Regions from separate parts of the Streptomyces sp. NPDC003023 genome, predicted to be linked through region 2. Evidence: riboswitches for the same ligand, from Rfam matches in the RefSeq annotation. Region 2 holds a riboswitch; each other region holds the start of a gene.
The links. Region 2 has a riboswitch for cyclic di-AMP ahead of ACFYV1_RS13670 (NlpC/P60 family protein). Riboswitches for the same ligand answer to the same signal wherever they lie in the genome.
Positions count from the first base shown of each region.

Region 1: it holds a riboswitch for cyclic di-AMP, as region 2 does, so the genes downstream of both, ACFYV1_RS32220 (transglycosylase family protein) here and ACFYV1_RS13670 (NlpC/P60 family protein) in region 2, are expected to answer to the same signal.
Region 3: it holds a riboswitch for cyclic di-AMP, as region 2 does, so the genes downstream of both, ACFYV1_RS33175 (M23 family metallopeptidase) here and ACFYV1_RS13670 (NlpC/P60 family protein) in region 2, are expected to answer to the same signal.
Region 4: it holds a riboswitch for cyclic di-AMP, as region 2 does, so the genes downstream of both, ACFYV1_RS00325 (M23 family metallopeptidase) here and ACFYV1_RS13670 (NlpC/P60 family protein) in region 2, are expected to answer to the same signal.

Region 1 is NZ_JBIAPL010000015.1:66,198-72,014, forward strand. It holds gene ACFYV1_RS32205 (nucleoside triphosphate pyrophosphohydrolase) at 1-975, shown strand, start outside; gene ACFYV1_RS32210 (cytochrome P450) at 972-2,225, shown strand; gene ACFYV1_RS32215 (transglycosylase family protein) at 2,433-3,371, shown strand; cyclic di-AMP (ydaO/yuaA leader) riboswitch at 3,642-3,820, shown strand; gene ACFYV1_RS32220 (transglycosylase family protein) at 3,824-4,486, shown strand; gene eno (phosphopyruvate hydratase) at 4,800-5,817, shown strand, end outside.
Region 2 is NZ_JBIAPL010000003.1:415,252-421,068, reverse strand. It holds gene ACFYV1_RS13685 (GNAT family N-acetyltransferase) at 1-610, opposite strand, end outside; gene ACFYV1_RS13680 (NlpC/P60 family protein) at 709-1,755, opposite strand; gene ACFYV1_RS13675 (hypothetical protein) at 2,105-2,458, shown strand; gene ACFYV1_RS13670 (NlpC/P60 family protein) at 2,552-3,712, opposite strand; cyclic di-AMP (ydaO/yuaA leader) riboswitch at 3,714-3,876, opposite strand; gene pcrA (DNA helicase PcrA) at 4,121-5,817, shown strand, end outside.
Region 3 is NZ_JBIAPL010000017.1:35,557-41,373, forward strand. It holds gene ACFYV1_RS33155 (PaaI family thioesterase) at 1-208, shown strand, start outside; gene ACFYV1_RS33160 (class I SAM-dependent DNA methyltransferase) at 236-877, opposite strand; tRNA gene ACFYV1_RS33165 (tRNA-Met) at 1,167-1,240, shown strand; gene ACFYV1_RS33170 (PP2C family protein-serine/threonine phosphatase) at 1,436-2,596, shown strand; cyclic di-AMP (ydaO/yuaA leader) riboswitch at 2,860-3,014, shown strand; gene ACFYV1_RS33175 (M23 family metallopeptidase) at 3,026-4,069, shown strand; gene ACFYV1_RS33180 (PrsW family intramembrane metalloprotease) at 4,283-5,590, opposite strand; gene trmB (tRNA (guanosine(46)-N7)-methyltransferase TrmB) at 5,809-5,817, opposite strand, start outside.
Region 4 is NZ_JBIAPL010000001.1:89,457-95,273, forward strand. It holds gene ACFYV1_RS00310 (DNA topoisomerase (ATP-hydrolyzing) subunit A) at 1-163, opposite strand, end outside; gene ACFYV1_RS00315 (M16 family metallopeptidase) at 379-1,734, shown strand; gene ACFYV1_RS00320 (M16 family metallopeptidase) at 1,752-3,119, shown strand; cyclic di-AMP (ydaO/yuaA leader) riboswitch at 3,360-3,518, shown strand; gene ACFYV1_RS00325 (M23 family metallopeptidase) at 3,531-4,325, shown strand; gene ACFYV1_RS00330 (GntR family transcriptional regulator) at 4,540-5,217, shown strand; gene ACFYV1_RS00335 (HPr family phosphocarrier protein) at 5,369-5,650, opposite strand.

The DNA of each region.
Region 1 (5,817 bases), on a different contig from region 2:
ATCGTCCTGCTCACCGCCAGCCACCGCGTGGCGCCCGGACTGCTGTCCTGGCCCGCGTGGCGGACGCTGCACGCCGCGGACCGGGTGGTGTGCGGCGACGCCGCCCACCGGCAGCTGTCGTACCTCCGTGACGCGGGTATCACCGTGGAGCACGCGGAGCCTGGCGCGCAGGAGCTCGTGGACTACTGCGCGGAGGGCGGCCGCACGGTCGTGGTGCTGGCCTCGGGGGAGGGCGAGACGACACTGACCGACGGCCTGGCCCGCCTCGGCGGCTCCGGCCGGGTGCGGATGCCGGACCTGGAACTGCTTCCCGGCGCGTACGACCTGCCGGGAGCCCGGCTGCTCGACCTCGTGGAGGTCATGGACCGCATCCGGCGCGCCTGCCCCTGGTCGTCGCAGCAGACGCACAAGGGCCTGGCCAAGTACGCCATCGAGGAGGCGTACGAGCTCGTCGAGGCCATCGAGGACGGTGACCGCGACGAGCTGCGCGAGGAGCTGGGCGATGTGCTGCTCCAGGTCGTCTTCCACGCGCGCATCGCGGAGGAGGGCCGCCCGGAGGACGGGGCGGAGCCGTTCTCGGTCGACGACGTGGCGGGCACGATCGTGGAGAAGCTGATCCACCGGCACCCGCACGTCTTCGGCGAGGAGACCGCCTCCACACCCGAGGAGGTCAAGGCGCACTGGCTGCGCACCAAGGCGATCGAGAAGCAGCGCGAGTCGGTGACCGACGGCGTCCCGCTCGGCCAGCCGGGCCTCGCCCTCGCGGCGAAGCTCGCGTCCCGGGTCCGTACGGCGGCCTTGGACGTCCCCCTCCCCAAGGGCGGGGGCATCGGTTACGAGCTGCTCGCCCTCGCCGCCCGCGCGGAGGCGGACGGCGTCGACCCCGAGGCGGCGCTGCGGGCCGCGGCCCGCGCGTACCGTGACGCGATCCGGGCGACGGAGCGGCAGGACGCGGCCGGTAACGTCGAGGGGTGAACGCCCCGAACGACCCGAACCCGGCCCCCGAACTCTTCACCTGGGAGTTCGCGACCGACCCGTATCCCGCCTACGCCTGGCTGCGCGAGCACTCGCCCGTGCACCGGACCCGGCTCCCCAGCGGGGTGGAGGCGTGGCTGGTGACCCGTTACGCCGACGCCCGGCAGGCGCTGGCCGACCAGCGGCTGTCGAAGAACCCGGCGCACCACGCCGAACCCGCGCACGCCAAGGGCAAGACGGGCATTCCCGGCGAGCGCAAGGCAGAGCTGATGACGCATCTGCTGAACATCGACCCGCCGGACCACACCCGGCTGCGCCGGCTCGTCTCCAAGGCGTTCACGCCACGCCGGGTGGCCGAGTTCGCGCCGCGCGTGCAGGAGCTGACGGACCGGCTCATCGACTCCTTCGCGGAGAAGGGGACCGCGGACCTGATCCACGAGTTCGCCTTCCCGCTCCCCATCTACGCGATCTGCGACATGCTCGGCGTCCCGCCGGAGGACCAGGACGACTTCCGCGACTGGGCGGGCATGATGATCCGGCACGGCGGCGGGCCGCGCGGCGGGGTCGCCCGCTCCGTGAAGAAGATGCGGGGATACCTCGCGGAGCTGATCCACCGCAAGCGGGAGCAGCCCGGCGACGACCTCATCTCCGGCCTCATCAAGGCGTCCGACCACGGCGAGCACCTCACGGAGAACGAGGCCGCCGCGATGGCCTTCATCCTTCTCTTCGCCGGCTTCGAGACCACCGTCAATCTCATCGGCAACGGTGTCTACGCGCTGCTGCGCAACCCGGAGCAGCGTGAGCGCCTGCAGACGTCGCTGGCCGCGGGGGAGCACGGGCTGCTGGAGACGGGTGTCGAGGAACTGCTCCGCTACGACGGGCCGGTGGAGCTCGCGACCTGGCGGTTCGCCACCGAGCCGCTCACCGTCGGCGGGCAGCGGATCGCGGCCGGCGATCCCGTGCTCGTCGTGCTCGCCGCCGCCGACCGTGATCCGGAGCGCTTCGACGCGCCGGACACGCTCGATCTGTCACGGAGCGACAACCAGCATCTGGGGTACGGGCACGGGATCCACTACTGCCTCGGCGCACCGCTCGCCAGGCTCGAGGGGCAGACCGCGCTGGCCACTCTGCTCCGCAGAATGCCGGACTTGCGGCTTGCGGGTGATCCGGCCGATTTGAGGTGGCGTGGGGGGCTCATCATGCGCGGATTGCGCACTCTGCCCGTTGAGTTCACCATCCAAACAAACTGACGCCTCGTCAATTCTGTGACTTTCACGTGATCTCCGCTGCATCGACTTGTGACTCGCGTTCGAATGCGACTACGTTCACCGTCGACTCGGCAGGCGTCAGCAGGCCGACGGGTCCACCGCTGTCACGTGAAAGGCAACCGCATGCTCTCCGGGAACGGACGACACCGCCGACCCCGCCAGGCTCCGGCCCTCATCGTCGCGGCAGGGGTGACCGGTTCGGCAATCGCCATTCCGCTGCTCGGCGCGGGTGCGGCATCCGCGGCGGACGCCAGCACCTGGGACCGCGTCGCGGAGTGCGAGAGCGGAGGGGCCTGGAGCGCCGACTTCGGCAACGGCTTCTACGGCGGACTCCAGTTCTCGCAGGAGACCTGGTCCGCCTACGGCGGCACCGCGTACGCGCCCAGCGCCGACCTCGCGAGCCGCTCGCAGCAGATAGCGGTCGCCGAGAAGGTGCTCGCCGCCGAGGGGCCCGCGGCGTGGCCCGCCTGCGGACCGCTCGCGGGGCTGCAGGACGACGGCATGGACACCGGTGTCGACCCCGGCATCCTCCCCCTGCCGCAGGAGAGCGACGCGCCGTCCGGCGAGCCGTCGACGGACCCGTCGCCGACGGCCGGGCCGACCGGCACGGAGGACGGCGGGACCGCCGACGACACCGCGGACACGTCGGGCGAATCCGGCACTCCGGACGCGGACGCCTCGCAGCCGTCCGATGACGCCACCGCCGAGCCGGCGCCCAAGGATGGCGACGCGGCCGCCCCGGTCGAGCCCACCGCTCCCGGCGCGGACGACGGCACCTCGGGGACGGCGCCTGCGGACGAGGCGACGGACGAGGTGACGGACGGCACCGGCAGGCACCGCGGCGCACCGGCCGGGGACGAGACGGAAACCGGCAATGCGGGCGAAGAGCGCGACAACGGTCGTCATGCCTCACGCAGTGACAGTTCCGGGCGCACCGGGGTGGACGGGGTGACGGATCCCGGTGTCTACACCGTTCAGCCCGGCGACAACCTGTGCGACATCGCCGCCGAGAACGGGGTGACCGGAGGCTGGCCGGCCCTGTACGAGGCGAACGAGGCGACGGTCGGCGCCGACCCCGACCTCATCCTGCCCGGTCAGAGCCTCGATCTGGGTCTGAACCAGGGATAGTTCGCGGGTGGTTTGATCGCCATATGTCCGTTCTGTTCGAGTGAGACAAGGGTCTCTTTGTCTCAACTGGAGCAAATCGCCCGGCGAATTCGGCCACTCCGCCCCCCACCTGCGAAAACGGACATCTTGGAGTGTCCGGTTCGAGTACTTTCTCCCCGATGTTCGACTTTGAACATCGGGGAGCGGTGCGTTTACGGTCTGAACCGCTCGCCACCGCGGGCACCGTCGACCGATACGCCGAATCCTGCCGTCGGTCGGGGGGAACACTCGTCGCTCAGAGCGCCGAAGGCAGGAGCGGGGGACCCAAGGTAAGCGCCGGCGCCGGACGTTCGGATCGAGAAGACCGAAGCACCGGAACCGGCTGGGGGTTAAGTCGCGCGGGACCGCGCGGCCGGGCACTCACGGCCCGAACCCGACAGCTCACCTCGCAGGCGTCGGTGAGGAGAAGTTCCATGCTGCGTTCCACCGGCAAGGCCAAGCACCGCCGCCCGTCCAGGATCACCCGTCTCGTCGCGCTCGCCGGTGTCGCCGGCGCCGCGATCGCCGCCCCGGTCCTCGGTGCCGGCTCCGCGTCCGCCGCGACCGTCTCCGAATGGGACGCGGTCGCCCAGTGCGAGTCCGGCGGCAACTGGTCCATCAACACCGGCAACGGCTACTACGGCGGCCTGCAGTTCTCCAGCTCGACCTGGGCCGCGTTCGGTGGCACCGCGTACGCCTCGAACGCCCACCTGGCGTCCAAGGCGCAGCAGATCGAGATAGCCGAGAAGGTCCTGGCGGGCCAGGGCAAGGGCGCCTGGCCGAGCTGCGGTGTCGGCCTGTCCAACGCCACCCCCGCCACCGGCTCCGCCGACGCCGAGCCCACCCAGCCGGCCCAGAAGCGTGCCGAGGCGCCCACCACGCGCTCCGAGCGCGCCGAGGCCCCGGCCCCGGAGAAGAAGGCGAAGTCCTTCCAGAAGGGCGACGGCGAGTACACGGTCGAGGCCGGCGACACCCTGAGCAGCATCGCCGAGGCCGAGAAGGTCAAGGGCGGCTGGGAGAAGCTGTTCGAGCTGAACAAGGACATCGTCGAGGACGCCGACGTGATCCACCCGGGTCAGCGGCTCCACCTCGGCTGACACCCCCTCCGCGGTCCGGCGGCCGCGGAGTCACCCCGCCCGTGCGAAACGGGATCCGAGCACCCCGGTCCGGCGTACCTTCCCCCGTACACGCCGGGCCGGGGCTCGGTCCGTAGCGGGCCGGAACGGCCCAAGAGCGGTTACCCGCAGGTAGGTAAAGCCCTGTTTGTCCGGCCGCGGGAGTCTTGATGCCCTTTTTCGTCCCAGCGGGCGGGCATCGGCCGGCCTTTGCCCCCGAGGCGGTTAGGCTCTTGCCGCAAGGCCAAGCAGACCTCTGCACTTTTCTCGCGTCACATCCCAGAAGGAGATGCTCGTGCCGTCCATCGACGTCGTCGTAGCCCGGGAAATCCTGGACTCCCGAGGCAACCCCACGGTCGAGGTCGAGGTTGGCCTCGACGACGGCAGCACGGGTCGTGCTGCAGTTCCGTCCGGCGCATCCACCGGTGCGTTCGAGGCTCTCGAGCTCCGCGACGGTGACCAGAACCGCTACCAGGGCAAGGGTGTCGAGAAGGCGGTCCTCGCCGTCATCGAGCAGATCGGCCCGGAGCTCGTCGGCTACGACGCCACCGAGCAGCGCCTGATCGACCAGGCGATGTTCGACCTGGACGCCACGCCGGACAAGTCCTCCCTCGGGGCCAACGCCATCCTCGGTGTCTCCCTCGCCGTGGCGCACGCCGCCGCCGAGGCCTCGGACCTGCCGCTCTTCCGCTACCTGGGCGGCCCGAACGCGCACCTGCTGCCCGTTCCGATGATGAACATCCTGAACGGCGGCTCGCACGCCGACTCCAACGTGGACATCCAGGAGTTCATGATCGCGCCGATCGGCGCCGAGTCCTTCTCCGAGGCCCTGCGCTGGGGCACCGAGGTCTACCACACCCTCAAGAAGGTCCTGAAGCAGAAGGGCCTCTCCACCGGCCTCGGCGACGAGGGCGGCTTCGCGCCGAACCTCGACTCCAACCGCGCCGCCCTGGACCTCATCCTCGAGGCCATCAAGGAAGCCGGCTACGCCCCGGGCAAGGACATCGCGCTCGCGCTCGACGTCGCCGCGTCCGAGTTCTACAAGGACGGCAGTTACGAGTTCGAGGGCAAGTCCCGCTCGGCCGCCGAGATGACCGAGTACTACGAGGAGCTCGCCGCCTCCTACCCGCTGGTCTCCATCGAGGACCCGCTGTTCGAGGACGACTGGGACGGCTGGAAGGTCCTGACCGACAAGCTGGGCACCAAGGTCCAGATCGTCGGCGACGACCTCTTCGTCACCAACCCGGAGCGCCTCGCCCGCGGCATCGAGGACGGCGCCGCGAACGCCCTGCTCGTCAAGGTCAACCAGATCG
Region 2 (5,817 bases):
CGGCGCCGATGCCCCTGCGGCGGTGGGAGGCGGCGACCGCGAGACCGGTCAGCTCGCTCAGGCCGTCCACCGGGATCGAGCAGCTGCCGGCGGCGACCGGGGTGCCGTCCGTCGTGTCCGTGGCGAGGACCGCGACGCCGCCGCCCTCCGTGACCTTGCGCAGGCCCCCGATCTCGCCCTCGGTCGCCTCGCCCTCCATCCCGTACCCGGCATGCTGCACACCGGCCGCGGCACGGTAACCGGCCTCGTCCGACAGCACGGTGAAGGCGATGCCCGGCACCTGCGGCGGCGTCAGCAGCGCCTGGGGCGGGCAGGCGAGCAGCGGGGCGCGGCGCTCGACCGTGAAACCGGCCTCCAGCAGGGCCGGTTCGAGGCCGGGTGCGCAGGACGGCAGGAACTCCAGGCGCGGCAGCCGCTCCCGTTCACGGAACACCTCGATCAGGGCCTTGATCTCGTCGGCGGTCGGCGAGGCGCCGTGGTCCGGCACGGCGTAGTTGACCGGCGGGATCGGCCAGTCGGCGTCGTAGCGCACGGTGAAGGGGCCGACGCGTACATGGCCGGGGGAGCGGAGTGCGAGTGCGCGCACATAGTTCTGGACGTCGAGGTCCACGTACGTCTCCTGCTGGTCGGGCGTCTGGGACGGACCCCGGGATGGTGGCACCGCGGGGGGCGCGGGGCAAGCCGGTTTCGGCCCGGGCCGAACGGACGTCACGCGGGCCGGGTGGCTCCGGCGAACGGCATCCGGTCGATCGGCGCGACCCGTACCGGCGCTCCGGGGCGCGGGGCGTGGATCATCTGTCCGCCGCCGATGTAGAGGCCGACGTGTGTGACGCCGGAGTAGAAGAACACCAGGTCGCCCGGCGCGAGCCGGGAACGCGGAATGCGCTCGCCCGCGTTGATCTGGGTGTACGTGGTGCGCGGCAGTGAGACCCCGGCGGAGCGCCAGGCCGCCTGGGTGAGGCCCGAGCAGTCGTAGGACCCGGGACCGGTCGCACCCCACACGTAGGGCCGGCCCAGCGCTCCGTACGCATAGGCGACGGCCTGGGCGGCCCGGCTGCCTGGGGCCTTGAGCGGACCGCGGGGAGTGCCGGCGCGGTCGGCGTGGGCGGCGCCGTTCGACGGCGCACCGTCGTACGCGGCGCGCTGCTCGGCCGTCAGCTCGGCCAGCAGGCGCTCGGCGGCCGCGAGTCTGTCCCGGACCGTGGTCCTGTGCCGGGCGAGTTCCGTCCGGTGGGCCTCGAGCGCGGTGATCCTCTCGCCGGCCTCCGCCTTGAGCCGCGCCAGTTCCATCAGCTGCCGGTGCACACCGGCGATCGCGGCCGCCTGCCGTGCGCCGGTCCGTTCGGCGAGTGCGGCGCGCTCCAGGTACTCCTCCGGGTCGGAGGTGAGGGCGAGACGCAGGCCGGGGTCCATGCCGCCGTCCCGGTACTGGGCGGTGGCGATCGAACCGAGGGCGTTGCGGGAGGCGTTCAGCCGTTCCGTCCTGCGGGCCGACTCGTCGCGCAGCGCGTCCAGCGACCCGCGGGCGCTCGCCTCCTGCTCCTTGGCGCCGTTGTACTTGTCGGTGGCGGCCTCGGCCTCCTGGTACAGGGTGTCGACCCTGGCCTTGATCTGGGCGGGAGTGAGGCGGGGTTCGGCGTGGCCCGTGCTCTCGAGGACGGTGCCGCTCGCGGCGCCGGCGAGCACGACGGTGACCGCGGTACGGGCGGCCGGCCCGCCGAACGGGCGCTGTCTGGGTTTCCGGTGCGCTGCCACGAGGGCTTCCACGTCCTTCCGTCGTCCCTGCCGCCGCGGCTTGTGCGTGTCCGGCGGCGGGCCGCACAGGGGAGCGGCCCGCCGCCGGATCTCCCGGCGGTGGCGGCCGAGTGCCGTCCGGCTGCACAACGGCGGGTGGGGATTCGGCCACCTGGGGCAGGACGCTAAACCTCGCGGTCACGAGGCCGGGGCAGAAGGACCGTGAATCACCGAAGTTGGACATTCGGGAACGGTTGGTGAACGGTCGTCCGGCGTCGCGGGGCCGCATCGGCGCCGGGGTCCGACCGATCCGGCCGAACCGACCCACCTGCCCAACAGGCGGTGATATGGGGAGGGTTAGGCTCCGGCCATGGACGTACTGATCAATGTCTTCGTCGCACTGCACATCATCGGCATCGCCTCGCTGCTGGGCGGGTTCCTGACCCAGATGAAGGCGATGGGCGAGGGCACGGCCCGCTTCAGCCCCGCGATGCTGCACGGTGCGCTGACCATGCTGCTCACGGGCATGGTGCTGGTGGGGCTGAACCAGGCGGACGACCAGACGGTGAACAACCTCAAGATCGGCGTCAAGCTGGCGGTCCTGGTGGTGATCCTCGGCCTGGTGTACGTCAAGCGGGACGAGGAGAAGATCGACAAGGCGCTGTTCGGCGCGGTGGGCGGTCTGACGGTGGTCAACATCTTCATTGCGACGCTCTGGACCTGACCGCCGCCCGGGCATGACGGCGTCCGGGCATGACGGCGTCCGGGCATGACGGTGCCCGGGCGGTCGAGCCGCCCGGGCACCGTGACGTCCGGGTCAGGCGGGGCGGACGCTGCCGTAGATCGGCATGTAGTAGATCGACTCCTCGCGGACGTTCGCACCCGGCTTGGGGGCGTGGATCATTTTGCCGTCGCCGATGTAGATGCCGACGTGGCTGATGTCGTCGTAGAAGAACACCAGGTCGCCGGGGAGCAGCTCAGCCGTCTGGACGCGGGTGCCGACCTTCACCTGGTCCCAGGTGGTGCGCGGCAGGTCCACGCCCGCCGCCTTCCACGCGGCCTGGGTGAGGCCGGAGCAGTCGTAGGAGCTGGGCCCCGTCGCGCCCCAGACGTACGGCTTGCCGATCTGGGCGCGGGCGAACGCGAGGACCTTGTCGGCCTTGGCGGCGTACGTGCCGTCGTCCGTGCCGGTGCCGGTGCCCGGCTGCGTGGTGCCCGTTTCGGGAGTGGTCTCGCGCTCCTGACGCTGCCGCTCGGCCTCCGCCCTGGCGCGGGCCTCCGCCTCGGCCTTCTCCTCGGCCTTGCGGCGGGCCTCCTCCTCCTTCTTCCGCTCGATCGCGGCGAGCCGGGCCTTCTCCTCCGCCGTCAGCTTCGACAGCAGGGTGCGTGCCTCCGCGAGCTTGGCCTGCACGGTCTGCTTGCTGGTGCGCAGCGCCTCCTGGGAGGCCGTGAGGGACTCGAGGCGCTTCGTCGCCTCCGCACGCTGCTTGGCGGCCGCCGCCCGCTCCGTCTCGTACGCGGTGACGGCGGTGCGCTGCTGGTCCGTCATCCGGTCCATCAACTGCGTCTGGTCGAAGTACGCCTGCGGACTGTCCGCGAACATCAGTGCCGCGGTGGGCGTGACGGAGCCGGTGCGGTACTGGGCGGCGGCGTAGCTGCCGAGGGCGCGACGGGTCTCGTTCAGCTGCTCGGCGCGCTTGGCCGTCTCGTCCAGCAGCCGGTCCACCTCCTGGCGCTTCTCGGCGGTGGCTTCCTTGGCCTTGTTGAACTCCTGCGTGGCGCTGCCCGCCTGCCGGTACAGGTCGTCGACCTTCTTCTGCACCTCTTCGATGCTGGGCTTCGGCTCGGCGGGCGCGGCGGTGGCGCTCTGTGACGAGAGCAGAGTCACACCCGCTAGGGCTGCCGTGGTGAACCCGACGGCGGGGGAGGGCTTTGCGGTTCGGCTGCGGGTCCTGCGATGCGACGCCAAGGCCGGCATCTCCTTCTTCCGTGGACCGCCTACCGGGTTAGCTGTCGGGTTCGGGCGAACGGAAGACGCCCTACGGACCTCGCTGAGCGCGGTCCGATTCACCCCGGTTCTGCATGGTGGGTCCCCGGTTCCGAACTCCGTTGGAGGGAGGCCGGATTCGGCGCAGGCCGCCCGTCTCGACGTGGTTCGCCGGGAGGGGTACGGGCCGCCTGGTCGAGCACGCTAGCCAACTCGTGTATCTGCTGTGAAGGTTGATGTTCGATATGTCCGATACATTTTCGTGACCTTTTTCCGTGGGCGGCCCGCGAGCGGCAGCCGGTCGCCTGGTGGATTCGTCCCGTCACGTACCGTGGCCCGCCCACGGGTGTCCCGGTGCGGCCACGGATTGTCGGTCCGGCCGCCTAGACTCGTTAAGCGATGAGCAGCCTCTTTGACGACAGCTTCCTGGCGGACCTCCGGCCCGACGCGGACGAGCCCCCGCCGCCCCCCGAGGAATCGGCACCGGAGCAGCTTCCGGACGACCTCTTCCAGGGTGCGTTCGACGTGCCTCCGGCCCGTGACGGCTACTACCGGGACGGCGCGCCGCGCCCCGTCGTGGACCCGGCCGCGCTGCTGGAGGGGCTGAACGAGCAGCAGCGTGCCGCCGTCGTGCACACAGGGTCACCGTTGCTCATCGTGGCCGGGGCCGGCTCCGGCAAGACCCGGGTGCTCACGCACCGTATCGCCCACCTGCTGGGGACCCGCCACGTCCACCCCGGCCAGATACTGGCGATCACCTTCACCAACAAGGCCGCCGGCGAGATGAAGGAGCGCGTCGAGCAGCTGGTGGGTCCCCGTGCGAACGCGATGTGGGTCATGACCTTCCACAGCGCGTGCGTGCGCATCCTGCGGCGCGAGTCGAAGAAGCTGGGCTTCACCTCGTCGTTCTCGATCTACGACGCGGCCGACTCGAAGCGGCTGATGTCGCTGGTCTGCCGTGATCTCGACCTGGACCCGAAGAAGTTCCCCCCGAAGTCCTTCAGTGCCAAGATCTCCAACCTGAAGAACGAGCTGATCGACGAGGAGACCTACGCCGACCAGGCTCTCGGGGCCGGCGGCTCCGGGGGAGGGTTCGAGAAGACGCTGGCCGAGGCGTACCGGATGTACCAGGCGAGGCTGCGCGAGGCCAACGCCCTGGACTTCGACGACATCATCATGACGACGGTCCATCTGCTCCAGGCGTTCCCGGACGTCGCCGAGCACTACCGGCGCCGCTTCCGGCACGTCCTCGTCGACGAGTACCAGGACACCAACCACGCCCAGTACACGCTCGTGCGCGAGCTGGTGGGCACGGGTTACGAGGACCTGGACCCGGCCGAGCTGTGCGTCGTCGGTGACGCCGACCAGTCGATCTACGCCTTCCGCGGCGCGACCATCCGCAACATCCTCCAGTTCGAGGAGGACTACCCGGACGCCACCACGATCCTGCTGGAGCAGAACTACCGCTCCACCCAGACGATCCTGTCGGCCGCCAACGCCGTCATCGAGCGCAACGAGTCCCGCCGCCCCAAGAACCTGTGGACGAACGCGGGCGAGGGCGCGCAGATCACCGGCTACGTCGCGGACACCGAGCACGACGAGGCCCAGTTCGTCGCCGACGAGATCGACCGGCTCACCGACCAGGGCGAGGCGAAAGCCGGTGACGTCGCCGTCTTCTACCGCACGAACGCCCAGTCGCGCGTGTTCGAGGAGATCTTCATCCGCGTCGGCCTGCCCTACAAGGTCGTCGGCGGTGTCCGCTTCTACGAGCGCAAGGAGGTCCGCGATGTGCTGGCCTACCTGCGCGTTCTCGCCAACCCCGAGGACAACGTCCCGCTGCGCCGCATCCTGAACGTGCCCAAACGCGGCATCGGCGAGCGCGCGGAGGCGATGATCGACGCGCTCGCACTCCGGGAGAGGATCACCTTCCCGCAGGCCCTGCGGCGCGTCGACGAGGCGTACGGCATGGCGGCCCGCTCGGCGAACGCGGTCAAGCGGTTCAACGTGCTGATGGAAGAGCTGCGCACCATCGTCGACTCGGGTGCCGGCCCCGCGGTCGTGCTCGAGGCGGTTCTGGAGCGGACGGGCTACCTCGC
Region 3 (5,817 bases), on a different contig from region 2:
CCCGTTGCGCACCCACGCGGAGATGGCCAAGTTCGGCAGCCGCCTCTGTGTCGTACTCACCGAACTCCGCGACGGCGCCGGCACTCTGGCCGCAACCGCGACGGTCACCTACTCCGTGCCCCCCGTGGCGCGCAGGGCAGACCCGCGGAGGGGGAGCATGCCGGACGGAAGCCCGGCGGGAGACCCTCCGGCCGGGGGCGGATCCTGATGTCCTGGGCGCACCCCCGGCCGCCTTTCAGTCGCGTCGTCTGCAGTTGAGGAAGACCTGCTCCTCGGGCGGCACGTCGCTGATCGCCGGGGCGTATATGTAGGACGACTCCTTGACGATCTCGAAGTGCTCCGCGACAAGCCTGCGCAGCTCCTCGCGGAGGTAACCGGACACCCGGATCGTGTTGCCGAGGAAGGGGATCGGGCGGTTGTCGACGTCCGCCTCGACCATCGAGAGGATGAACAGGCCACCGGGTTCCAGCAGATGGTGGACCGTCCGCAGCGCCTGGGGGATCTCGGCGCGGGGAAGCATGAGCAGGGAGAAGAAGGCCGCGACCGCGTCGAAGCGGCCCAGGTCCACCGGGCCGCCGGGGGCGAGGTCCGAGACGTCCAGCTGGTGGAAGGTCGCCTCGGGGACGTTCTCCCGGGCGAGTTTCACCATGCCGCCCGACAGGTCGACGCCCACGACCTGGAATCCGGCATCCGTCATCTGGCGCGCGGTCGGAACGCCTGTTCCGCAGCCGAGGTCCAGCACCCGTGATCCGGCAGGCAGCGTCCCGGCCAGCCACTCACCGGCAAAGACCTGTCCTTCCTTGTGGGGGAAGGCCTCGTCGTAGCGGTCGCCGATGGCGTCGAACGCCTCCGCCTGTTCCCTTCGATCGGGGCGCATGTCCTCGTAGTCGGCCCCGTCGGCCCCGTTGATCACGAAAGTGTCCTTCCGTAGCTCACCTGAAGTGGCCCCCATCATTGCGCGTACCGGTGCCCTTCCTGAACCGCTGGGGCAGGAGCAGTCGGGGGAGTTCGCGTTCACCTGCCGAGGACGGTGAGGCCGAGCCCGGCACTGCCGGGAGAGGCGCCGGATCCGACGGACGGAACCAGGCCGATGCGACCGGCCGGCGGGGCGGGACGGAAATGTGGAGTGGATCTTGCTCCGGATGGCGTAAGGTTGTGTTCACCGACGCGGGGTGGAGCAGCTCGGTAGCTCGCTGGGCTCATAACCCAGAGGTCGCAGGTTCAAATCCTGTCCCCGCTACTGATGACACCGGCCCGGTGGGCGATCCGAATGATCGCCCACCGGGCCGGTGCCGTTTCCCGGCACGGTTCCTCGGGGTTTCGCGGTGTTCGCCCGGTTGGACGACGGGGAGTCGCTGCTCGGCGCGCCGACGCTCAGCCTGGGGAGGGCGCGGTACTGTCCGCAGCCGTCAGCGGACCCGGCAGGAGATCACCTTTGGGACAGGAGTGGCGAGACCAGGGCGGCTCCCGTCGAGCCCCCTGGTACATGTGCGCGCTGCCCCCGGCGATGATCGTCGGCGGAGTGGTCTTCGACCTCATGACTCCGACCCGCTTCACCGCGGTGCCGCTTTTCGCCGCCGCCCCGCTCCTCGCGGCACCGATCGTCTCCTGGGTGGCGACCCTGCTCACCGGTGTCGCCGCTCTCCTGGCCGTCACCGGTATGCACGCCATCAACCGGAGCTTCGCCGAGATCACGGCTCTGACGGAGACGACCACCGTGATCACGGTCGCGGTCCTCGCGCTGCTCATCAACAACGTCGTACGCCGCAGCGGTGAACGGCTCGCCTCCGCCCGGGTGATCGCGGAGACCGCCCAGCGTGCCGTGCTGCCCACGCCGGTCGACCGGATCGGCGGCCTGCACATCGCCGCCCGTTACGAGGCGGCACAGGCGGGCGCGTTCATCGGCGGAGACCTGTTCGCGGTGCAGGACACGCCCTACGGTGTGCGTCTCATCGTCGGCGACGTACGGGGCAAGGGGCTGGACGCGGTGGGGACCGTCGCCGTGCTGATCGGCGCGTTCCGTGAGGCCGCGGAGCAGGAGCGTTCGCTCGAGGGCGTGGCCCAGCGGCTGGAGCGCGCACTCGGACGGGAGGGCACGCGGCGGGAGGGCCTCGACGCCGTCGAGGGGTTCACCACCGCCGTGCTGGGTGAGATTCCCCGTGGCACTCCTCTGGTGCGGCTGGTGAACCGCGGCCACCCCGAGCCGCTGGTGCTGCACGCCGACGGGAGCCTGGACGTGCTGGAGCCCTCCCAGGCCGCACTGCCGCTCGGGATGGGCGAGTTGGCGGGATGGCCGGACCGCGCCCAGGAGTACCCGCTGCCCGACGGGGCGACGCTGCTGCTCTTCACGGACGGGGTCACGGAGGCGCGGGACGACCACGGGGACTTCTACGACCCCGTCGCACGGCTGGGCGGTCGTCTCTTCCCCGGGCCGGGGGACCTGCTGGACGCACTGGTCGACGACGTACGCCGGTACACCGGCGGCGGATCGAACGACGACATGGCGCTGCTGGCGGTCGGCCGCCCCGCGAAGGGGCAGCCGGAACGGCGCACGACGGTGCCGGTGGTCCCTCCGGAGCCGGGGGCCGGCGGCTGAATCGGTTCCAGTGCTCGAGTGGCGCGGGACGGTGTGCACGTTCCGTAGTCGGAGGGCACCCCTGCGCATAACAACTGACACAACATCAGAAACTCGATGCCCGCTGACGTTTGATCAAGTCGCCCGGTTCCGCCCGCGTCTGTCCGGTTAAGTCCCGCCCGGAATCGTTAATGATCAATCGGAAGAGCTTGGAATCGGGCACCGCCTTCTATTAACGTTCGATAACGCAGCGCGGTCGTCCAAGTCGTCGTAAGAGGCGGCGCCGCGCGCACGCGCCGAATCCCGCAAGGGAACCGGGGAACCACCAATTGGGGTGAATCGGTCACCTCTGCCGCGCAGTTCGCGGTCGAGGCGCCCGTAGGAGACCTTCCTGCTCCGAACCCGTCAGCTAACCCGGTAGGCGAGAAGGAAGGAAAGGAGAACGCCTTCGTGGCGTCCAACATGCCTGCCCCCGAGGTCCGCTTCGCGTCCGAACGCTTCGGCGCCGACGCCCCCGAGCGGACCCTGGAGGAATGGAATCCCACCGAGGAATCCATCCGCCCGGTGCGCGGTCGGCACCGTGTCATCAAGCAGCGCGGCGGACTCGCCCGCAGCTCCACAGTGCTCGGCGTCGGCGTGATCGCCGCTGTCGGCGCGGGCGGCATAGCCACCGCGCAGGACAAGCCGGCCGTCTCCATCTCCCTTCCCGACGCGATCACGGACAGTCTTCCCGACGCCAAGTCCCTTCCCGGCGTCGGCTCTCTGCTCGCGGACGACTCCGACGCGGCAGAGCTCGCGAACACCGCGCCGCTCACGGCCGCGACCACCGTCGCCGACGGTGGCGACGAATCCGCCGGGGCTGTCGGCGCGGGCGAGGCGCTTCGCGCGCGCATCCTTCAGCAGGCGGAGCAGCAGCAGGCCGAGGCGGACGCGGAGGCCAGGGCAGCCGCGGAGAAGCTCGCCGCGGAACAGGCCGCGTCCGCAGCGGAGAAGCAGCAGAGCGCGGCGGAGGCCAAGGCCGCGGAGGAGAAGCGGAAGGCGGAGGAGGCCGCGCGGGCCAAGGCGGAGGCCGAGCGTCTCGCCGAGCTCGCGAAGAGCTTCGCCCTGCCCACCTCCTCGTACACGATCACCTCCACGTACGGAGAGTCCGGCTCGATGTGGTCCTCCGGCCAGCACACCGGCCTGGACTTCGCCGCGCCGACGGGAACCCCGGTCAAGGCCGTGCACGGCGGCACGGTCAAGTCGGCCGGCTGGTCCGGCTCCTACGGCTACCGGATCGTCCTCGAGCTCGACGACGGCACCGAGGTCCTGTACGCCCACCTGTCGTCGATGACGGCGAGTGCCGGCCAGACCGTGACCACCGGCGAGACGATCGGGCGCGTCGGCGCCACCGGCAACGTCACCGGGCCGCACCTGCACCTCGAGGTGCACACGCCGGGCGGATCCGGCATCGACCCGATGGCGTGGCTGCGCGGCAAGGGCCTCACCGTCTGATCCCTGCCCGGTACGGGGGAAGCAGCACTCTTCCCCGTGCCGGGCGGTCCCGTTGTCTCCGGCAGCCACGACGCCCACCCCCCGCGTCGGGGCTGTCGGACTGTCCGCCACCGGTCGGGTCGGCAGGCCGTCCGGTCGGGCCGTCCGGTCGGGTCGTGCGGTCGGCAGCCGGTCGGGTCGTGCGGTCGGCAGGCCGGTCAGGTCGTGCGGCGCTCAGCGGCGGTACGGGTTCCAGCCGTCGTAGTCGCGGTACGGCGCCGGCGCGGGGATCCTGCTGGTCATCCGGGCCGCGTAGTCCAGCGAGGGCCCCGCCACCTCCCTGCGCTGCCAGAGATGGTGCAGCAACTCCTGCTCCCGCGCCACGAAGTCCGGCTCGGCCGCGCCGCGACGGGCCCGGTGACGCAGGAAGGCCAGCGAGGTCGCGAACGCCTCGTACTCCGACACCGCGTGCCCGGCGGCGGGGCCGTACGTGCGACGGGCGAAGTCGCGCGCCATCGTGCGGGCCCGCATCGACGACAGGGCACGAGGTTCCGCCGGGGACATCCAGCCCGCCGCGGCGTACGCGGGCAACTGGTCGGATATCGTGCGCAGCTCGCGCTGCCGGGTCCATATCGTCAGCCAGGTGAGCAGGCCGAAGACCGGGACCATGAACGCCCCGTACACGGCGTAGAAACCCCACGGGCCGAGCATCGATGCCGAGCCGTTCCACAGCGCGTGCACGCCCATCGCGAGCGCCAGGCCCAGCAGCGGCAGACCGGTACGCCGCAGCCGCCGGTGGCGGCGCGAGCCGAGCGCCGCCAAGCCGAAACCGATGCCTGTCAGCACGGTGAAGAGCGGATGGGCGAACGGCGACATCACTATGCGCACGAAGAAGGTCGCGGCGGTCACGGAGGCGAAGCCCGACGTGCCGATCGTCTGGTCCTCGTCGAACGCGCTGCCCAGGTAGAGGATGTTCTCGGTGAAGGCGAAGCCGGTCGCGGTGAAACCGGCGACCACCACGCCGTCCACGATTCCGGTGAAGTCTCTTCTGCGGAACATGAAAAGGAGCAGTATCGCGGCGGCCTTCGCGCTCTCCTCGACGATCGGTGCGACGACCGTCGCCCCGAGTGTGTCGGCGGATGCCGGGTCGGCGGTCGCCGTGGCTATCCAGCGGGTCGCGAACGTGTTCGCGATGATCGCGATCAGTGCCGCGGCGCACGCACCCCACGCGAAGGCGAAGAGCAGGTTCCGCCAGGGTCCCGGCTCGACCCGGTCGAGCCAGCGGAACGCCGCCAGGAGCAACGGGACCGGCAGCGTGGCGAGAGCGAGGCCGACCAGGAACCCGTGGTTGCCGGTCTGTTCGCGCACCAGCACCAGGATCACCAGGCCGCACAGGGCGAGCAGGGTGATCACCACACCCGCGCGGACCGCCCTGCTGTGCCGCAGCCTCGAGACGGCCCGGGCCCGGTAGCGCCGGCGCGTCGGCTCCGGCACCTCGGTGAGGAGCGCGTCGACATGCCGCTGCTCGCGTGCGGGAAGCACCGGATGCGGCGGCACGCCGGGGCCGTCCGGGCCGCCCGGGCCGTCCGGGCCGGACAGGTGATGCGGGCCGGACGGGTGATGCGGGCCGTGCGCCGGTGGCTGCTGCGCGGACGAGTCTGACACCCGTCGACCCTAACCAGGCACACTGACAACCGGCGACGGCACGGGAAATGCCGTGGGCACGCCGGGCGACGGCTCACGGCGTCCGGTCGCTCGCGTCACGCCTG
Region 4 (5,817 bases), on a different contig from region 2:
GTACCGGCTTCATGCCGTCGCGTGCGTCCGGCAGGGCCCGGGAGTAGATCACCGAGTACGCGTACTCGAGGAAGGAGCCCTGCATTTCGTCCACCACGTCGATGTCGAGGATTCTTTCCTCGAAGTCGTCCGGCGGCGGGGTCTTCGTGCTGCGGCGGGCCATCGCGGCTGCTGCTCCTTCACGTACCAGGTGGGCATCTGACGCCGACCATTGTGGACCGTGCCGCTGACAAGGCCGACCGCGACCCGTCATCCGCCGCGCGGCGCGGGGTGGAACAACGCAGATCGCGGCCCGGGAACTTCGCCAGGTGTCGGCACGCTTGCATACAGTGGCAGGTCTGGCAGCACTTTCAAGTTTTCGCGATCGAAGGGACGTACATGCCCATGGGTCACACGGCCACAGCGCAGGCCGGTTCCGGCGGCCTGACAGCGACCGAGCACCGCCTGGCCAACGGCCTGCGCGTGGTGCTCTCCGAGGACCACCTGACCCCGGTCGCCGCGGTCTGCCTCTGGTACGACGTCGGTTCACGCCACGAGGTCAAGGGCCGTACGGGACTCGCCCACCTCTTCGAGCACTTGATGTTCCAGGGCTCGGGCCAGGTGAAGGGGAACGGCCACTTCGAGCTCGTCCAGGGAGCCGGCGGCTCGCTGAACGGCACCACGAGCTTCGAGCGGACCAACTACTTCGAGACGATGCCCACCCACCAGCTGGAGCTGGCGCTCTGGCTGGAGGCCGACCGCATGGGCTCCCTGCTGGCCGCCCTCGACGACGAGTCGATGGACAACCAGCGGGACGTGGTCAAGAACGAGCGCCGCCAGCGGTACGACAACGTGCCCTACGGCACGGCCTTCGAGAAGCTGACGGCCCTCGCCTACCCGGAGGGCCACCCGTACCACCACACACCGATCGGCTCGATGGCCGACCTGGACGCGGCGACCCTCGAGGACGCCCGTGCCTTCTTCCGTACGTACTACGCGCCCAACAACGCGGTGCTGTCGGTCGTCGGCGACATCGACCCGGAGCAGACGCTCGCCTGGATCGAGAAGTACTTCGGTTCCATCCCGTCCCACGACGGCAAGCAGCCGCCGCGCGACGGCACGCTGCCCGAGAACATCGGCGCCCAGCTGCGGGAGGAGGTCGTCGAGGAGGTCCCGGCCCGTGCGCTGATGGCCGCCTACCGTCTGCCGCACGACGGCACACGCGAGTGCGACGCCGCCGACCTGGCGCTCACCGTCCTCGGTGGCGGCGAGTCCTCCCGGCTGCACAACCGTCTGGTGCGTCGCGACCAGACCGCCGTGGCGGCCGGTTTCGGTCTGCTGCGGCTGGCCGGCGCCCCGTCGCTGGGCTGGCTCGACGTCAAGACGTCCGGCGGCGTCGAGGTGCCTCGGATCGAGGCGGCCGTCGACGAGGAGCTGGCCCGGTTCGCGGCGGAGGGCCCGACGGCTGAGGAGATGGAGCGCGCTCAGGCGCAGCTCGAGCGCGAGTGGCTGGACCGCCTCGGCACCGTCGCCGGCCGTGCCGACGAACTGTGCCGCTACGCGGTGCTGTTCGGTGACCCGCAGCTGGCGCTCACCGCCGTCAAGCGGGTGCTCGACGTCACCGCGGAGGAGGTGCGGGCGGTGGCCAAGGCGCGCCTGCACCCCGAGAACAGGGCGGTGCTGGTCTACGAACCGGTCGCCGCGGAAGAGACCGAAGCGGCCGACGAGAACGAGCACGAGGGGACGGACAAGTGAGCGACGCTGCCGTGACCATGGACTTCCACCCGCAGCCGGCTCCGGGAACCGCCCGGCCCTGGGCCTTCCCGGCTCCCGAGCGCGGCACGCTGGACAACGGCCTGACGGTGCTGCGCTGCCACCGCCCCGGACAGCAGGTGGTGGCCGTCGAGCTCTCTCTCGACGCCCCGCTGGACGCCGAGCCGGAGGGGCTCGACGGAGTCGCCACGATCATGGCCCGCGCGTTGTCGGAGGGCACCGACAAGCACTCCGCGGAGGAGTTCGCCGCGGAGCTCGAGCGCTGCGGCGCCACCCTGGACGCGCATGCGGATCATCCGGGCGTGCGGGTGTCCCTCGAGGTCCCGGCGTCGCGGCTGCTGAAGGCCCTCGGCCTGCTCGCCGAGGCACTGAACGCTCCCGCGTTCGACACGGCGGAGGTCGAGCGGCTGGTCCGCAACCGCCTCGACGAGATCCCGCACGAGACGGCCAACCCGGGCCGCCGGGCCGCCAAGCAGCTCTCCAAGGAGCTCTTCCCGGCCTCGCTGCGGGTCTCGCGTCCGCGGCAGGGCACAGAGGAGACGGTGGCCCGGATCGACGCGGCCGCCGTACGCGCCTTCTTCGAGGCACATGTGCGCCCCGCGACCGCGACCGCGGTGGTCGTCGGAGACCTCACCGGTGTCGACCTCGACGCCGTCCTCGGCGACACGCTCGGCACCTGGACGGGCGACAAGGCGGACCCGCGCCCCGTGCCGGCGATCAGCGCCGACGACACCGGCCGGGTGGTCATCGTGGACCGCCCGGGGGCGGTGCAGACGCAGCTGCTCATCGGCCGTATCGGGGCGGACCGCCACGACCGCGTCTGGCCGGCCCAGGTGCTCGGTACGTACTGCCTCGGCGGCACTCTCACCTCGCGCCTCGACCGGGTGCTGCGGGAGGAGAAGGGCTACACCTACGGTGTGCGCGCCTTCGGTCAGGTGCTGCGTTCCGCGCCGGACGGCTCGGGCGCCTCGATGCTGGCCATCAGCGGTTCCGTGGACACGCCCAACACCGGCCCGGCGCTCGACGACCTGTGGAAGGTGCTGCGCACGCTCGCGGCCGAGGGACTCGACGACGCCGAGCGTGACGTCGCCGTGCAGAACCTCGTGGGCGTCGCTCCGCTGAAGTACGAGACCGCGGCGTCCGTCGCCGCCACGCTGGCCGACCAGGTCGAGCAGCACCTCCCGGACGACTACCAGGCCCAGTTGTACGTACGGCTTGCGGAGACGGGCACGGTGGAGGCCACGGCGGCGGCCGTCAACGCCTTCCCCGTCGACCGTCTGGTGACGGTCCTGGTCGGCGACGCGTCACAGATCGAGGAGCCGGTCAAGGCGCTCGGTATCGGTGAAGTGACCGTTGTCACGGGCTGATTGAGAGCCGTCCGCCGACTGCCCCGGCAACCGGCGGTACAGAACGGTACGCAACACACAAACAGGACCCCGGCTTCGAATCGTTTGCCGGGGTTCTGCGTTATGTCCGTTTCGTGGTGGAGATGGTGTGTCTGCCCTGTGGCATGCGCTACAAAACGGCCTGTCCGTTTGGCGATCGGCGATGCCGATGCCTAGCGTCGGTCCGGCTGTCCGCCTGGAGATCGTCGCGCCCGCGGCATCGGACAGTCATCGCCGAGTCCCCGTCAGGCGCGAGCCTGGGGAGCCGGGGACCCACTCAGTCCCTGGGGTGAATCGGACGCCTTCGCCCGGAGGCATCCGTAGGAGACCTTCCTGCTCCGAACCCGTCAGCTAACCCGGTAGGCGAGAAGGAAGGAAAGGACCAGCCCCTTCATGGCGTTCACCCGTGCCACCGGGAAGCATCGTGCCCCGAGCCGCCTGACGCGCAGGAGCGCGAACCTGGCCGGCGTCGCCGCCCTCGCCACCACCGGCGTCATCGGAACCCTCGCCTCCCCGGCGCTCGCCGCCGACACCGAAGCCCTCTCCGTGGAGGACACCGGTCTCACCCAGATCATCTCCATGGGGTCGCTCGCCGACGAGATAGCCGACCAGGCCGCCACCCAGAAGCGGGAGGCGGAGGAGGCCGCTGCCAAGGCGCGAGCCCGGGCGAAGGCCGAGGCAGAGGCCAAGGCGGAGGCCAGGCGCAAGGCGGAAGCCCGCGCCAAGGAGCTCCGCGAGGCCAAGGAGCGCGCGGCCCGCGAGGCCGAGCGCAAGCGGCTGAACTCCTTCCAGCTCCCCGTCGCCGGTTCCTTCGTGACCACCGGCTACCGGGCCGGCGGTGCGCTGTGGTCCTCCGGCAGCCACTCCGGCGTCGACTTCCGTGCCGCCTCCGGCAGTTCCGTCGTGGCCGTCGGCTCCGGAACCGTCGTGGAGGCCGGCTGGGGCGGCGCGTACGGCAACAACGTGGTGATCCGCATGAACGACGGTACCTACACCCAGTACGGTCACCTGTCGTCCATCAGCGTCGTCGTCGGTCAGCAGGTCACGCCCGGCCGGCAGATCGGTCTCTCCGGCTCGACCGGCAACTCGACCGGACCGCACCTGCACTTCGAGGCCAGGACCACCGCCGAGTACGGCTCCGACATCGACCCGGTCGCGTACCTGCGCTCCCACGGCGTCAACGTCTGACGCCCGCGAACACGTCTTGCGAAGGTCCCCGGCGTTCACGCCGGGGACCTTCGGCGCATTCCGATCCGTTTCCGCCGTTCCGTGATCGCGGTCGTGGCCGAGAGATCCCCATGAATTTCCGGCTGCCTTCGGGAAACCGCGGGAACTGCAATAGAGTCACGGGAACACGCGTCAATCGGCTGCGTTTTGCTCGGATCAGGACGGAGGTTCGGTCATGCGTATTCCCGCGCGCTCGGTATGCACGGCGATCCGCGACGACATCGTCTCCGGTGTCTTCGAGTGCGGCGGCCGGCTCACGGAGGAGCAGTTGGCCCGGCGCTACGGAGTCTCCCGCGTCCCGGTGCGCGAGGCTCTGCGCACCCTCGAGTCCGAGGGGTTCGTCGTGACCCGCCGGCACGCGGGCGCCTGTGTCGCCGAGCCCACAGAGCGGGAGGCCGCCGACCTCCTGGAGGTCCGCATGCTGCTGGAGCCGCTGGGGGCGGCGCGGGCGGCGCAGCGCCGTACGGAGGCGCACCTCAAGGTGCTCCGCGGCCTGGTCAGGCTGGGTCAGGAGCGGGCGCGCCGGGGTCAGGGCGAGGATCTGCGGTCCCTCGGCGGCTGGTTCCACGAGACGCTCGCCCAGTCCTGCGGCAGCCCGGGGCTCACCGCGCTGCTCACCCAGCTGCGGCACAAGATCGCCTGGATGTACGCGGTGGAGCAGTCGGTCACGCCGGTCGAGGCGTGGGCCGAGCACGGTGCGATCGTCGACGCCGTGGCGCGCGGGGACGCGGAGCGGGCGCGCACGCTGACCGCCCTGCACGCGGAGCGTTCCGCCGGCGCGCACCGGCTGCGGCGCCGCGTGCTGGTGAGGACTTCGCAACATGACGTAAACACCGCGAGCGGCCGGAATTAACAGGAGGCGTATACAAAAGAGGGCGTGCTTTGATGGGCCCTTTTCTGTTTCTCTCGCCGTTTTCGGATTCCTGGAAAGCGGAACCGCGGTGCTCCGAATTCGGGGCACCGCGGCTCGGTCGCGAAAGAGGGCGGGCAACGGCCCGCTTCGCTCAGACGGTCTCGGGGAGCTCCTCGAGACCGTCGGTCACCAGCTTGGCGAGGCGGTCCAGAGCGGCCTCGGCACCGTCGGCGTCGGAAGCGAGGACGATCTCCTCGCCGCCCTGAGCGCCCAGGCCGAGCACGGCGAGCATGGAGGCCGCGTTGACCGGGTTGCCGTCGGCCTTGGCGATCGTCACGGGGACGCCGGCAGCCGTCGCGGCGCGGACGAAGATGGACGCGGGGCGGGCGTGAAGGCCCTCGGCCCAGCCGACATTGACGCGGCGCTCAGCCATGGTGTTGCCCTTCAAGTCTCAGTGGTTGTCTAGACCAGTCTCTCATGTGTCCCGGCGTGCTCCCCGTCGGCTTCGACCACTGCTCCTCGACGGGTGCGGCGGGCGCCCCCGGCGGGGTCCGGCAGGCGCTCCTCGCCGGTTCCCGCAAGGGGCGGACCGCCCGTACG